2 regions of the Lysinibacillus sp. ACHW1.5 genome follow, and region 2 is predicted to be linked to the other one. Evidence: riboswitches for the same ligand, from Rfam matches in the RefSeq annotation. Region 2 holds a riboswitch; the other holds the start of a gene.
The links. Region 2 has a riboswitch for S-adenosylmethionine ahead of L6W14_RS07685 (YezD family protein). Riboswitches for the same ligand answer to the same signal wherever they lie in the genome.
Positions count from the first base shown of each region.

Region 1: another riboswitch for S-adenosylmethionine. It lies ahead of L6W14_RS01875 (O-acetylhomoserine aminocarboxypropyltransferase/cysteine synthase family protein); the one in region 2 lies ahead of L6W14_RS07685 (YezD family protein).

Region 1 is NZ_CP091777.1:389,754-395,701, forward strand. Features, by position in the region: gene L6W14_RS01860 (succinyl-CoA:acetate CoA-transferase ScpC) at 1-804, shown strand, start outside; gene L6W14_RS01865 (DASS family sodium-coupled anion symporter) at 878-2,359, opposite strand; gene L6W14_RS01870 (glycerol-3-phosphate acyltransferase) at 2,555-3,187, opposite strand; SAM riboswitch class I at 3,343-3,456, shown strand; gene L6W14_RS01875 (O-acetylhomoserine aminocarboxypropyltransferase/cysteine synthase family protein) at 3,573-4,874, shown strand; gene L6W14_RS01880 (hypothetical protein) at 5,208-5,591, shown strand.
Region 2 is NZ_CP091777.1:1,618,605-1,624,552, forward strand. Features, by position in the region: gene L6W14_RS07660 (DMT family transporter) at 1-659, opposite strand, end outside; gene L6W14_RS07665 (LysR family transcriptional regulator) at 793-1,674, shown strand; gene L6W14_RS07670 (phosphopantothenoylcysteine decarboxylase domain-containing protein) at 1,746-2,420, shown strand; gene L6W14_RS07675 (TetR/AcrR family transcriptional regulator) at 2,523-3,125, shown strand; gene L6W14_RS07680 (DUF418 domain-containing protein) at 3,109-4,203, shown strand; SAM riboswitch class I at 4,374-4,469, shown strand; gene L6W14_RS07685 (YezD family protein) at 4,540-4,695, shown strand; gene L6W14_RS07690 (flavin reductase family protein) at 4,786-5,271, opposite strand; gene L6W14_RS07695 (VOC family protein) at 5,421-5,948, shown strand, end outside.

The DNA of each region.
Region 1 (5,948 bases), 1.2 Mb from region 2:
AATCACTTATTAAATTTCCTACGTGAAGAGATTAAAGTAGGTCGCTTAACTACAAGTTTGCGACCAATTCAATCTGGTGTAGGTTCAGTAGCAAATGCTGTATTGCTAGGCTTTAAAGACTCTGAGTTTGAGAACTTAGAAGTTTATTCTGAAGTTCTCCAGGATGCAGTATTTGAATTAATGGATGCAGGGAAAGTGAATTTTGCATCTGCAACTTCTATTACCCTTTCTGAGCAAGTAGGAAACCGTGTTTATGGGAATTTTGAAAAATATGCTGATAAATTGGTGCTGCGCCCTCAAGAAATTTCAAATCAGCCTGAAATTATTCGTCGACTCGGATTAATTTCAGTGAATACGGCATTGGAATTAGATATTTACGGCAATGTGAATTCCACACACGTTTCTGGTACAAAGATGATGAATGGTATCGGAGGGTCTGGTGACTTTGCTCGTAATGCACGTTTAGGAATTTTCGTGACAAAGTCTTATGCTAAGGGTGGAGATATTTCGAGTATTGTCCCAATGGTCTCACATGTGGATCATACGGAGCATGATGTTGATGTCATTGTAACTGAACAGGGCGTAGCAGATTTACGAGGACTTGCTCCAAAAGAACGAGTGGGACTTATCATTGATAATTGTGCACATCCTGATTACAAGGAGCAACTGTGGCAGTACTTTAATGATGCCAATGAGGCAACGGGTGGACATCACACTCCACATGACCTAGAAAAAGCACTATCATGGCACGTTAATTATGCGAAAAACGGTACGATGAAGGACCCTGCTTTTACGAAACAATAGTATTAAATTAAAAGCCTTGAAGGACAGATAGTCTGTTTCTTCAAGGCTTTTACGTTTTAATTTAATGAAAGTCTTATAATAATCCAATCCATTTCCAATAAGTTGCAGAGAACAAAAGTATGAGAAGGAAACCGATAATGGTTAATGGAATCCCAGATTTCAAGAAATCCTTTGTTGTAAAGGAACCTGTACCATAGGCAAGCATGTTTTGTGGTGCACTAATTGGTAATAGGAAGCCAAAGCTTATGACGAATTGTTGCACAATAACAAAACCAACTTGATCAACATTAGCTGTTAATGTGGAGGCTAAAACGATAAACACAGGTATAAGTGCTGAGGCTAAGCTAGTTGCGCTTGCAAAGCCTAAATGAATCAAAATGTTAAATAAAGTTACGAGTGCAATGGTTGCTAGTAAAGGCATAGTATCTAGCCCAAGTGAACCGAAAACTTTATCTGATAACCATGCAGCACCTTGCGTATTCAGTAAAATGGTTCCTAACATAATACCTACCGCAAAGACGATAATTGTCCCCCATGGAATATGGGGCTCAACTTCCTTCCATGAATACACACCGATTTTGGGCATTAATAGAATAGCGATAGCAATAATTGTGACTGTTGTCGTATCGAATGGATGTAGCTTTCCTTCAGTTGCCCAGAAAAATAGTAAAACTACGGATGTAATGATTAAACGAATTTCAGGAGCCTTTAATGGGCCCAGCTCTGCAAGCTGTTTTTTGATGACCTCTTTACCACCTTCGATATTGCTAGTCTCAGGTTTAATTAAAGCAATCATAATGAAAAATAAAAAGATAGACATAATAATTGAGAAGGGGGCGGCATAAAGTAGCCAAGCACCCCATGAAATATCCACGTTAAATTGCTCTTGGATAAAGTTTAAGGCCACCATATTTTGAGCTGCTGCAGTCTTAATACCGATATTCCAAATGGAAACGGCTTGTACCGAAGTAATAACTAACAAGGCAGCAAGCCGACTATCACGTGGTAAACCAAACGCTGCAACCATTCCAAGCAATATCGGTACTACCGCGCCAGCTCGTGCTGTAGCAGAGGGTACAAAAAATGCGAGGACGATAGAGACTAAAATAGCGCCAAATACGATAGCTTTTGTTTTCGTTCCCACCAGTGAAAGAATCCAAAGAGCAAGTCGTTTATGTAGATTAGTAATTTGCATTGCTGCCGCTAGAAAAAGAGCTGCTGCTACTAAAGCAACGGCAGAATTACTAAAGCCACTTAAAGATAATTTTAATGCGCTAGCTGTTCCTAGCTCTGTAGTTGGATCATCCATTGACGGAGCGAGTCCTAGTAATACAGTTACTAGTGCAATGATCATGGCCGAGCTTACAGGATATGAAACGGCCTCTGTAACCCAAAGGATGACTGCAAAAGCTAAAATGGCTAAAGCTCGTTGTCCAGCTATAGGTAAATCACCATTATTAGGTAAAAAGGTAATAATGATAAGTAACGCGAATGCCAAGCCAATCCATAGTGGCTTTAAATTAAGTTTTGTAGCTGCTTGCTTTGGTGAAGACATATTTCCTCATCCTTTCTACGATAAAAATGACGATTATTATCCATAACATCGGCCTGTATAATGTTTTATTAAGATAAGAATATATGTATTTTATTGTAGATAAAAATCTATGTGAAAATGGTGTTTTTTACAGCAATATGAGTAGATAAAGAGAAAATACATGGTCACAAAAAATACAAAAATATCCATAAAATATTATTTCTTTTTCTTAAAGGCAGAAGTTACTTTAGGCTCTGTGCCATTGACTAATCGTTTAATATTTTCAAGATGCAGGATGATGGCTATGCCAAAAAGAAAAAGAGCTATAATGGTTGGACCAATGCCAGGAATCCATAAATAAGTTGCTGTACAAAACACGAGATAAAATTCTAGCACACCAACAATTAAATAATTTGTTGCAAAGGATAAAATAACAAATAAAATAAGTGCAAATAAACCAATCTTCCAATCAACGGCAAGTAAAATACCAATGATGGAGGCCGTTCCTTTCCCGCCGTTGAAGCCCATGTAGAATGGGAAATTATGACCTAAAATAACCCCAGCAGCCATAATATAAGTAAGCAGCCAAATCTGTTCTTCTGTTAAATGAATGGCGTCCGCTAGATAAAAATGTGCACCTATAATAGCCACAACGCCTTTCCCTATATCGATGAGGGCTACTAAAACGCCATATTTCCAGCCGAGGGAAAGAGTAGCATTAGAGGCACCAGCATTACCGTGGCCAGCCTTTTTTAAATCAACCCCCGATAAAAATTGGGCTACTTTAGAGCCGTGAATACAGCCTATTAAATAGCCAATCATAAGAAAAATGATCACGGCTTTTACCATAAAAATACTCCTCTCAAAATTTTTTCTAAAATAGTGTATGCGTTCATATTACGTATAAGAGCAGACAGAAGTTTCGGAAAAAATAAAATTTACATGTTGACAGAAAAAAACTCTATGTTTATACTGTGTAACAACGATGGAAATTGAATCTCATACTCTTATCAAGAGCGGCGGAGGGATAGGCCCTATGATGCCCGGCAACCAGTAAGCAATGAGCTTACTAAGGTGCTAATTCCTACAGATTCTTACTTGGATCTGGCAGATAAGGGGAGGAAAACTTGCAACCGCAACCCTCTTCTTAGCTGAAGAGGGTTTTTGTTTTCTACAGAAAAATCCTCCTCATCTCCGGTACCATCGTAAAAAAATAACCATTTGGAGGTACACAATGACAAATTTTAAACCAGAAACATTGCTGTTGCATGGTGGTCAAGAGCCAGACCCAGTGACGGGTTCTCGCACAGTTCCAGTCTATCGCTCAACTGCTTTTGTATTTAAAGACACTGCTCATGCGCAACGTCTTTTTGCCTTAGAGGAAGCAGGGAACATTTACACACGAATTACCAATCCAACAGTTGATGTGTTTGAAAAACGTGTGGCTTTATTGGAAGGTGGAACAGCAGCAGTAGCACTTTCATCTGGTGCAGCAGCTATCGCATTTTCCATTTTAAATCTAGCTGGAGCTGGTGATGAGATAGTAGCAGCTAGTTCTTTATATGGTGGTACGTATAATTTATTTGCTAACACATTACCAAACTATGGTATTAAAACGATTTTTGTAGATGAAACAAACCCAGAGAATTTTAATGCGGCGATTACTGATAAAACAAAAGCTGTCTTTGCAGAGGTTTATGGTAATCCAAGCTTAAAGGTTTTAGATATTGAAGCAGTAGCTAAAATTGCACATGATAATGGTCTACCATTAATTATTGACAGCACGTTCGCTTCTCCTTACGGTTCTACACCTATTGAATACGGTGCAGATGTTGTGGTTCATTCAGCAACTAAATGGATAGGAGGTCATGGCACAACTTTAGGGGGCGTTGTTGTAGACGCTGGTAAGTTTGATTGGACTAGCGGTCGATTCCCTGGTTTTACTGAACCAGATGCCTCTTACCATGGTCTACGTTATGGAATTGATACAGCTTCTGCTGCCTTTGCTACAAAGCTACGTGTACAATTATTACGTGATTTTGGTCCAACATTAAGTGCTGATGCTGCCTTTAATTTATTGCAAGGGTTAGAAACGCTTCATCTGCGTATCCCTAAACACAATGAAAATGCATTGGCAGTGGCTGAGTATTTACAAAACCACCCATCTGTGGAGTATGTAAATTATAATGGCCTAGAAGATTTTCCGACACATGGGTTAGCAAAAAAATATTTAAGAAATGGCTTCGGTTCAGTGCTTACATTTGGCATAAAGGGTGGACGAGAAGCTGGGCGAAAGCTTATTGATAGCGTGAAATTATTCTCACATGTAGCAAATGTAGGTGATGCAAAGTCATTAATTATTCATCCAGCTTCCACTACTCATCAGCAACTATCAGCAGACGAATTAGTTCAAGCTGGTGTAACCGAGTCGCTCATTCGCTTATCCATCGGTTTAGAGGCAGTAGAGGATATTATTGCTGATTTAGATCAAGCCATTACACAGGCAACAACAGCTGAACAAACAGTAGAAGCTTAAAATTTAAAACAAATGGTAGAATGTTGTGGCGTTTACGTATTTTCTCATTCGATTAGCCTCATTTGGTAATGCGTTAAACGCTGCTACATCAACCTATTACTGCACCCGTTAATTATCAGAACCTTATAAAAAATAATACCAAGTAATTATATATGTATTGTTGACTTATTTAAATCCATGTTCTATACTAGGAAATAAGTTAATGGTACGAAAATTCTTTTTAAAAAAGGTAAATGTTTTCATAAGTGCTCCCCCACTTTTGAATATATAGAAGGGTAGTTGCCTAGCCAGTGACTACTCTTCCCAAAAACTGATGATAAAGGAGTGTTTAAAATGGGTAACATCTATAGTGCGCAAAACATTGTATCCTATCTAATATATGAGCTAAATGAAGGGCATGTATTTGTCAACAATAAATCCATTCAACACCTTCTTACATCAGTCGAAAGAAAATGGCAGGAAGTTTTTGGTCATACAGCATTTCAAGAACATGTTTTTACAGAAGAAAACTTTACTGTTAAGGAAGTATTTGAGACTTATGAACAGTACGGTGTGAGCCATATCTCACTTCCTGCGACAGAGTTTTACTTGAAGTATGGTACATTTCAATTAGTGGAACGTACGTATGCAATACCAAATTTTACAGAAGAAGAGATTAGTCTTGTTCAACAAGCTTTAGCACAATATCGTTATCAATTGCTTTCAAAAGCAAGTTAAAACCCCCTCATATTTTTAAGCTCATTCTCTGCTGCTACAGGGAATGAGTTTTTTCTTTAAAAGGATTGTTATGAGTGTCTGAGCATACATATATATAATAGAAGAAAGACATTCATATATTGAAATGTAAATAGTCAATATTTGTTCAAATCTTATAGATTGATTAATAAAACGTATAATAAAGGGAATGAAACCGATTTCTTTTGCACATCTAGAGAAAACAAATGTCCTTCCTAGAAAGATTTTTCTTGTGCAAAGTGTGTATTTGCGTTACAATTTTCTTTAAGTTAAATTTTGAATTATTTGAATTTGTATGTGTCCTAACACATATAGAAATAGCGAAACTCATACAAAGAG
Region 2 (5,948 bases):
AACGCACTACAGATGATGCCAAGCCCTAAAATTGCAATCCAGGATATTGCTGAATTTGGCATTGTCGGTGTTTCGAATAGAAAGGTTAACACAAGTGCATAAATACCAGCAAAGCCAAGCTGATAAATTCCGTATGAAATGGACTCTACATTTCGTGTGAATGAGCTATTTAAAAGTAAATAAATTGAATAACATAACGCAGCAATTGCTACTAATAAATCACCTTTATGGAATGTGAATGAGCCGTGTGCTGTTAAAACGGTAATACCAATCATGGTACAAATGATCGCAAAGCTAACTGCTCGAGAAGGTAATTTTTTTTCAATAAAGCTGCTAAAAATCGGCACTAACACGACCGTTAGGCTCAAGATGAAGCCAGCATTTGAAACAGAAGTAGATTGTAAACCAAATAAACTTAACGCGAACACAATGAATAATAAAAATCCTTGAATAGCCGCATATTTTAATGTTTTACCATTTACTTTGATCATCCGTTTGTAAAAAATAAGTCCTGCTACGAAAAATGCGATGATACAACGTAATGCCACCACATTATAAACTGCCAACGTTTCTAGCCCCATGACCATAAAGGTATAAGAGAGCCCCCAAAACATTGTGACAATAACCATCAATACATTTGCTTTTCCTTGGATACTCATTATGTTCACCTACCATCTGTGTACTAAAACAGTTTTATACTAAAAATTACTATATATCTTGTGTTGTGATTAGTAAAACGAATGTTTATAATGAATAGGATTAAAAAAATTCATGTATATAGAGGGATTGCGGATGAGCTTAGTGAAATATGAGATTTTAACAAAGGTGGCAGAGGTGGCAAGCTTTACAAAAGCAGCTGATGCGCTAGGGTTAACACAATCTGCTGTGAGTCATGCCGTGTCGAGTTTAGAAAAAGAGTTTGGCTTTGCGCTCATTCATCGAAGTCGTGTGGGTGTGACATTAACGAGTGAGGGACAAACAATGCTAAGGGCAATGCGTCAGGTTTTAGATGCTCAAGAATTATTGCAACAGGAAGCAGCTCACATTCATGGCGTGACACGAGGTAAGGTTCGAATTGGTGTGATATCGAGTATTTCTTCCAATTGGATGCCAGAGATTGTTCGAATTATGGATAATCAATTTCCAGGGATACAGGTGGAGTTACGAGAGGGAGATTACTATGAAATTGAACAATGGCTTTTAAGTGGTGAAGTAGAAGCAGGATTTTTGAATGGTCAAAAGTCAGAGCAATATCAGTTCACTGAGCTCCAACAAGACCCATTATTATGTATTGTTTCGGATAAAAGTCCATTGTTTGATAAGACAGAAATTGATATCGTAGATTTAGAGGATATGCCATTTATTATGACTTCCTATAAAGGGACAAATGATGTCAAGGTGCTATTAGAGCAATATCATGTTAAGCCGAATATCCGCTTTGAGCTTTCCGAGGAGGTAGGGATTCTTTCCATGATTTCCCATCATTTAGGGATCAGTATTTTACCTCAGTTGGTTATTCAAAATTTACCGCCAACATTGAGAGCGATTCCATTAAAGCAAGGTGGCTACCGAACAATTGGTATTGCCATGAAACACCATGCTTCGCCCGTCACAAAGAAATTTGCAGAGATATTAAGTGCTTGGCTAAAAGAACAAAACAGCTCCCTAAAATAGTGGCTATTGAAGCCTATCCTTACATTACGTTAAAATAGTATTTGTATATATTTCAGAAAATAGGTGAGTGTATGGGGACATTACAGGGCAAAACCGTACTCATTACAAGTGGGGGAACACTTGAAAAATGGGATCGTGTACGAGGTCATACGAATTTATCAAAAGGCACAATGGGGTGTTATTTAGCAGAGGCGGCGCTGGCTGCTGGCGCTAACGTAGTATACATGCATGGTTACTTTGCACAGCTCCCAGAAAACCAAAATGATATGACATTGATTCAATTTGAAGGCATAGAGGATTTAGGACAAAAGGTGCGTCATGCAGTTCAACAACAACATGTCGATATCGTCATTATGGCGGCTGCGGGCTCTGATTGGGTCATTGACAAAGTATATGATCAATCAGGTAATTTAATGGAGGAAACGGGGAAAATGCCTTCTGACGAACCACCTATTATTCATTTTAAAAAAGCACCAAAAGTATTAGGTCAAATTAAGGGATGGCAACCGAATGTAACGTTAGTAGGCTTTAAGCTCGAAGCAACGAATGATGAGGAATTCTTGTTAGCTCGTGCCAGACTGCGTATGGAAACAGCCAATGCACAATTTATGGTAGCAAATAGCTCTCAGTCTTTATATGGGGGGGATGAACCTCATTGGATTGTACCTGCTGATGGACAGCCTCTTAAAGTAATGGGCAAGCAAAAAACAGCAGAAGCTTTAATGATGTATTTACAAAATCAATAAATATGAACTGTGTAGAGAAATATTTCTACGCAGTTTTTTCTTGTCTAAAAGGTTAGCATCCTATAATATTTACTTAACGGTCGGTAAAAAAGGAGGGTAATAATGGGAAATAAAGAACAAACTTTTCAAAAGATTATAGAAATTGCTTATGGGATGTTTGCGGAAAATGGATTTGAAAAAACAAGCTTAGCAATGATTGCTACAGAGGTCGGTATTTCAAAACCAGCCATTTACTATTATTTTCAATCAAAAGATCAATTAATCGCTTTCATATTTGATGAATTGTATAAAGAAATTCAACATGATGTCGCTGTGGAGTATAAAGAGCTTTCTTCTGCTAATTTTAAGGAGGAATTACTTAAGCTAGGCTATAAATCTATTGAGGCACAGGACAAGGACCCTTATTTTAATAAAATATTTAATCAATATGTACTATTAGCGGCCCGCGATGAAAACTATAAAAGACAATTAGTAGAGCTAGAAACAAGCTTTTTAACGAGCTTTGTTGCTATCCTACGATATGGCGTACAGCTAGGCGTGCTAGAGGATACTCCCCATATAGAAGCGAAGGCACAGATGCTAGCCCTCGTCTATGATAATATCGGTAATTTCATGTTAACAGGCAACCAATTGAACTATAGGGCTATTTGGAAGGAGGCAGTGAATAGCGTTATCCAAGGGGGCAAAGATGACAAAAAGAAATGATGATCGGCGCATTGAAGGTCTTGATTTTGCAAGAGCTCTCGCCATGCTTGGCATGTTCATTGTCAATTTTGGCGTCATAACAGGTTCTACAACGAATGGTTCAACATGGTTAATGGCCTTCCAACATCTTTTCGAGGGACGTGCTTCGGCCGTATTTGTCATGCTAGCAGGAATAGGGACAGCCTTAATGACTCGTCAGGCTAGAGAGAGTAAGGACCCAATCCTTCTTCGTCAAAATCGACTTACTTTGTGGAAGAGGGCGCTTTTGTTATTTACGATAGGGATTATATTATATGCAATCGGCTGGACAGGAGATATCTTACATTATTATGGCGTGTATATGTTTGTTGCTGCTTGTTTGATTGCCCAATCCAAGAAAATGATGATCTTCATAATTGGTGCCATCCTTATCCTTTCACAATGGCTTCAAATTCAATTTAGTTACCTTGCTGGTTGGCATCCAACATATGTGCTACTAGAGTATCTTGATTTTTGGACACCAGCTGGATTTATAAGAAATTTGATGTTTAATGGCTATCATCCACTATTCCCCTGGATTTGCTTCTTTCTGATAGGGATGGTAATGGGCACATTAGATTTAACAAATCATACATTAAGAAAAAACTTACTGGTGATAGGCTTATTGCTAGTCATCGTGACTGAGACTTGTTCAACGTTATTCATTAAGATGACAACCATTCATTTATTAGATGTAGAGAGTGCATTGTATTTATTTGATACAGGACCGATTCCACCGAATATGATGTATGTCCTCTCTAATTCGGCTTCGGCTATTGTTATCATTGTTGGCTCCATCTATCTTGTAGAGACATGTAAAAATAAAGTTATTCAATCTTTCATATTAACTGGACAAATGTCTTTAACGCATTATGTTGGCCATGTTGTTATAGGCATTGGAATACTAATTATTTGCCAAAAGCTGGAGAACCAAACACTTGCTTTTTCCATGCTGTATGCCTGCTGTTATTTTTTAGGATGTGTCGTGGTTTCTGTATGGTGGAGGACTAAACATCATCGAGGCCCACTTGAATTCATGATGAGGAAATGGAGCTTGTAATAAATTAATGGATTGCCATCTATTTCTCACTGACTAGGCATAAAATACTTTAGGTATAGGGAGTCTTTTAATCTAAACGACATATTGCATAGTATTCAACTAGGTTTTCTAATATTTTGTATTGACATTCCTATAGCAGAATTATAGAATTATTTTCAAGAAACGCAGTACTCTTATCAAGAGAGGTGGAGGGACTTGGCCCAATGAAGCCTCGGCAACCGAACAACAGGTGCCAAATCCAACAGATGGTGTCTGAGAGATAGGAGGGGCTATCAATCAGTTTGATGCGTTGGCCTCTTTATGAACAATAAGGATAAAAAAGAAGGGGTGTATCGTATGGCTCAGTCAGTAAAAGTAGATGATAAGAAACTAGAGGCAATTGCGAAGGCGATTCAAAATCTTGAATTTGGTGAAGTGCATATTACGATTCAAGATGGTGTGATTGTGCAAATTAATAGGCTTGAAAAGCAGAGATTTCCGCAGAAAAAATAACAATGATTTCAGTAGAACTTATGTCAAACGGCCACCTATAAGCATGAAGGATTTCCTGTGCTTACAAGTGGCCCTTTTTTTGTGTAAAGGCTAGCTATAAAAGCTTTTTGGTATGGGACCGATATGACGGCGATGATAAAGCAAAGGCTCTTTTTGAGCATTTGTAATGTCTACGACCTGCCCAATAAAAATGGTATGGTCGCCAGCATCGATTTGCTGAAATGTTTTACATTGTAAATTAGCTGCTGTATCATGTAAAATCGGTAGTCCTAAAGAGGAAGTTGACCATTTTGCTTGTGCAAAGCGATCAGGGATTTTACTGGCAAATAGTGTACATAAATGCTCTTGATCACTCGCTAAAATATTGACCGCAAAATTTGGCGAAGTCGTGAAATAAGGATGGAGCTGAGATTTTTTATCGAGTGACCACAAAATAAGGAGCGGGTCGATTGAAACAGATGCAAAGGAATTGACGGTTAAGCCAATCGGTTTTGTGTCATGACATGTCGTGACAACTGTTACGCCTGTAGGATAATTACCTAATGCCAATTTAAAAGCAGCTACTAAATCTGTCATTCAAATCACCTCTTTATGAAATTAGTGAACGGAGTTTGTAGGTAAACGAAACTTTTTTTCATATCCTACTAGTAACTCCTTTTCTTGAGTAAATTTTAAACTAATCAAACATACAGGTAAAGGTAATGGGGAAAGAAAGGGGAATGGCCATGACTTTATATTTTGATCATTTGGTTCATCAAGTGGAATCACCAGAAAATATAAAGGTTTTCTTCAATAAACGAAATGTCCATACAGTGAATGGTGGGCAGCACACGATGTGGGGGACTTATAATACGTTAAGCTACTTTGGCTTAAGCTATATTGAACAAATTGCTATCTATGATCGTGATTTATTTGAGCAAGCGGCACAATACCCATATTCCCTACATTATACGTTTAAACGTGATCAAGAGCGCCAGGGATTTTCTCGAATTGCTCTGCGCACAAAAAATATTGAGGAAGAGGGTCGACGCTTGCGAGCATTGGGCTATGAAGTATATGGACCAGATGCATGTAGCAGAACAAGACCAGATGGCACTGTGGTAGAATGGAAGCTATTGCATTTTGGTAAGCCAGATCTGCCAATTGATTTTCCATTTTTGATTGAATGGGCGGAGGCAGATGAAGAGCGTTTGGTTCAATTAAAGGCAAGTGGTGCCATTGATGTCAAACAGGCTATAACCATGGAATCCGTC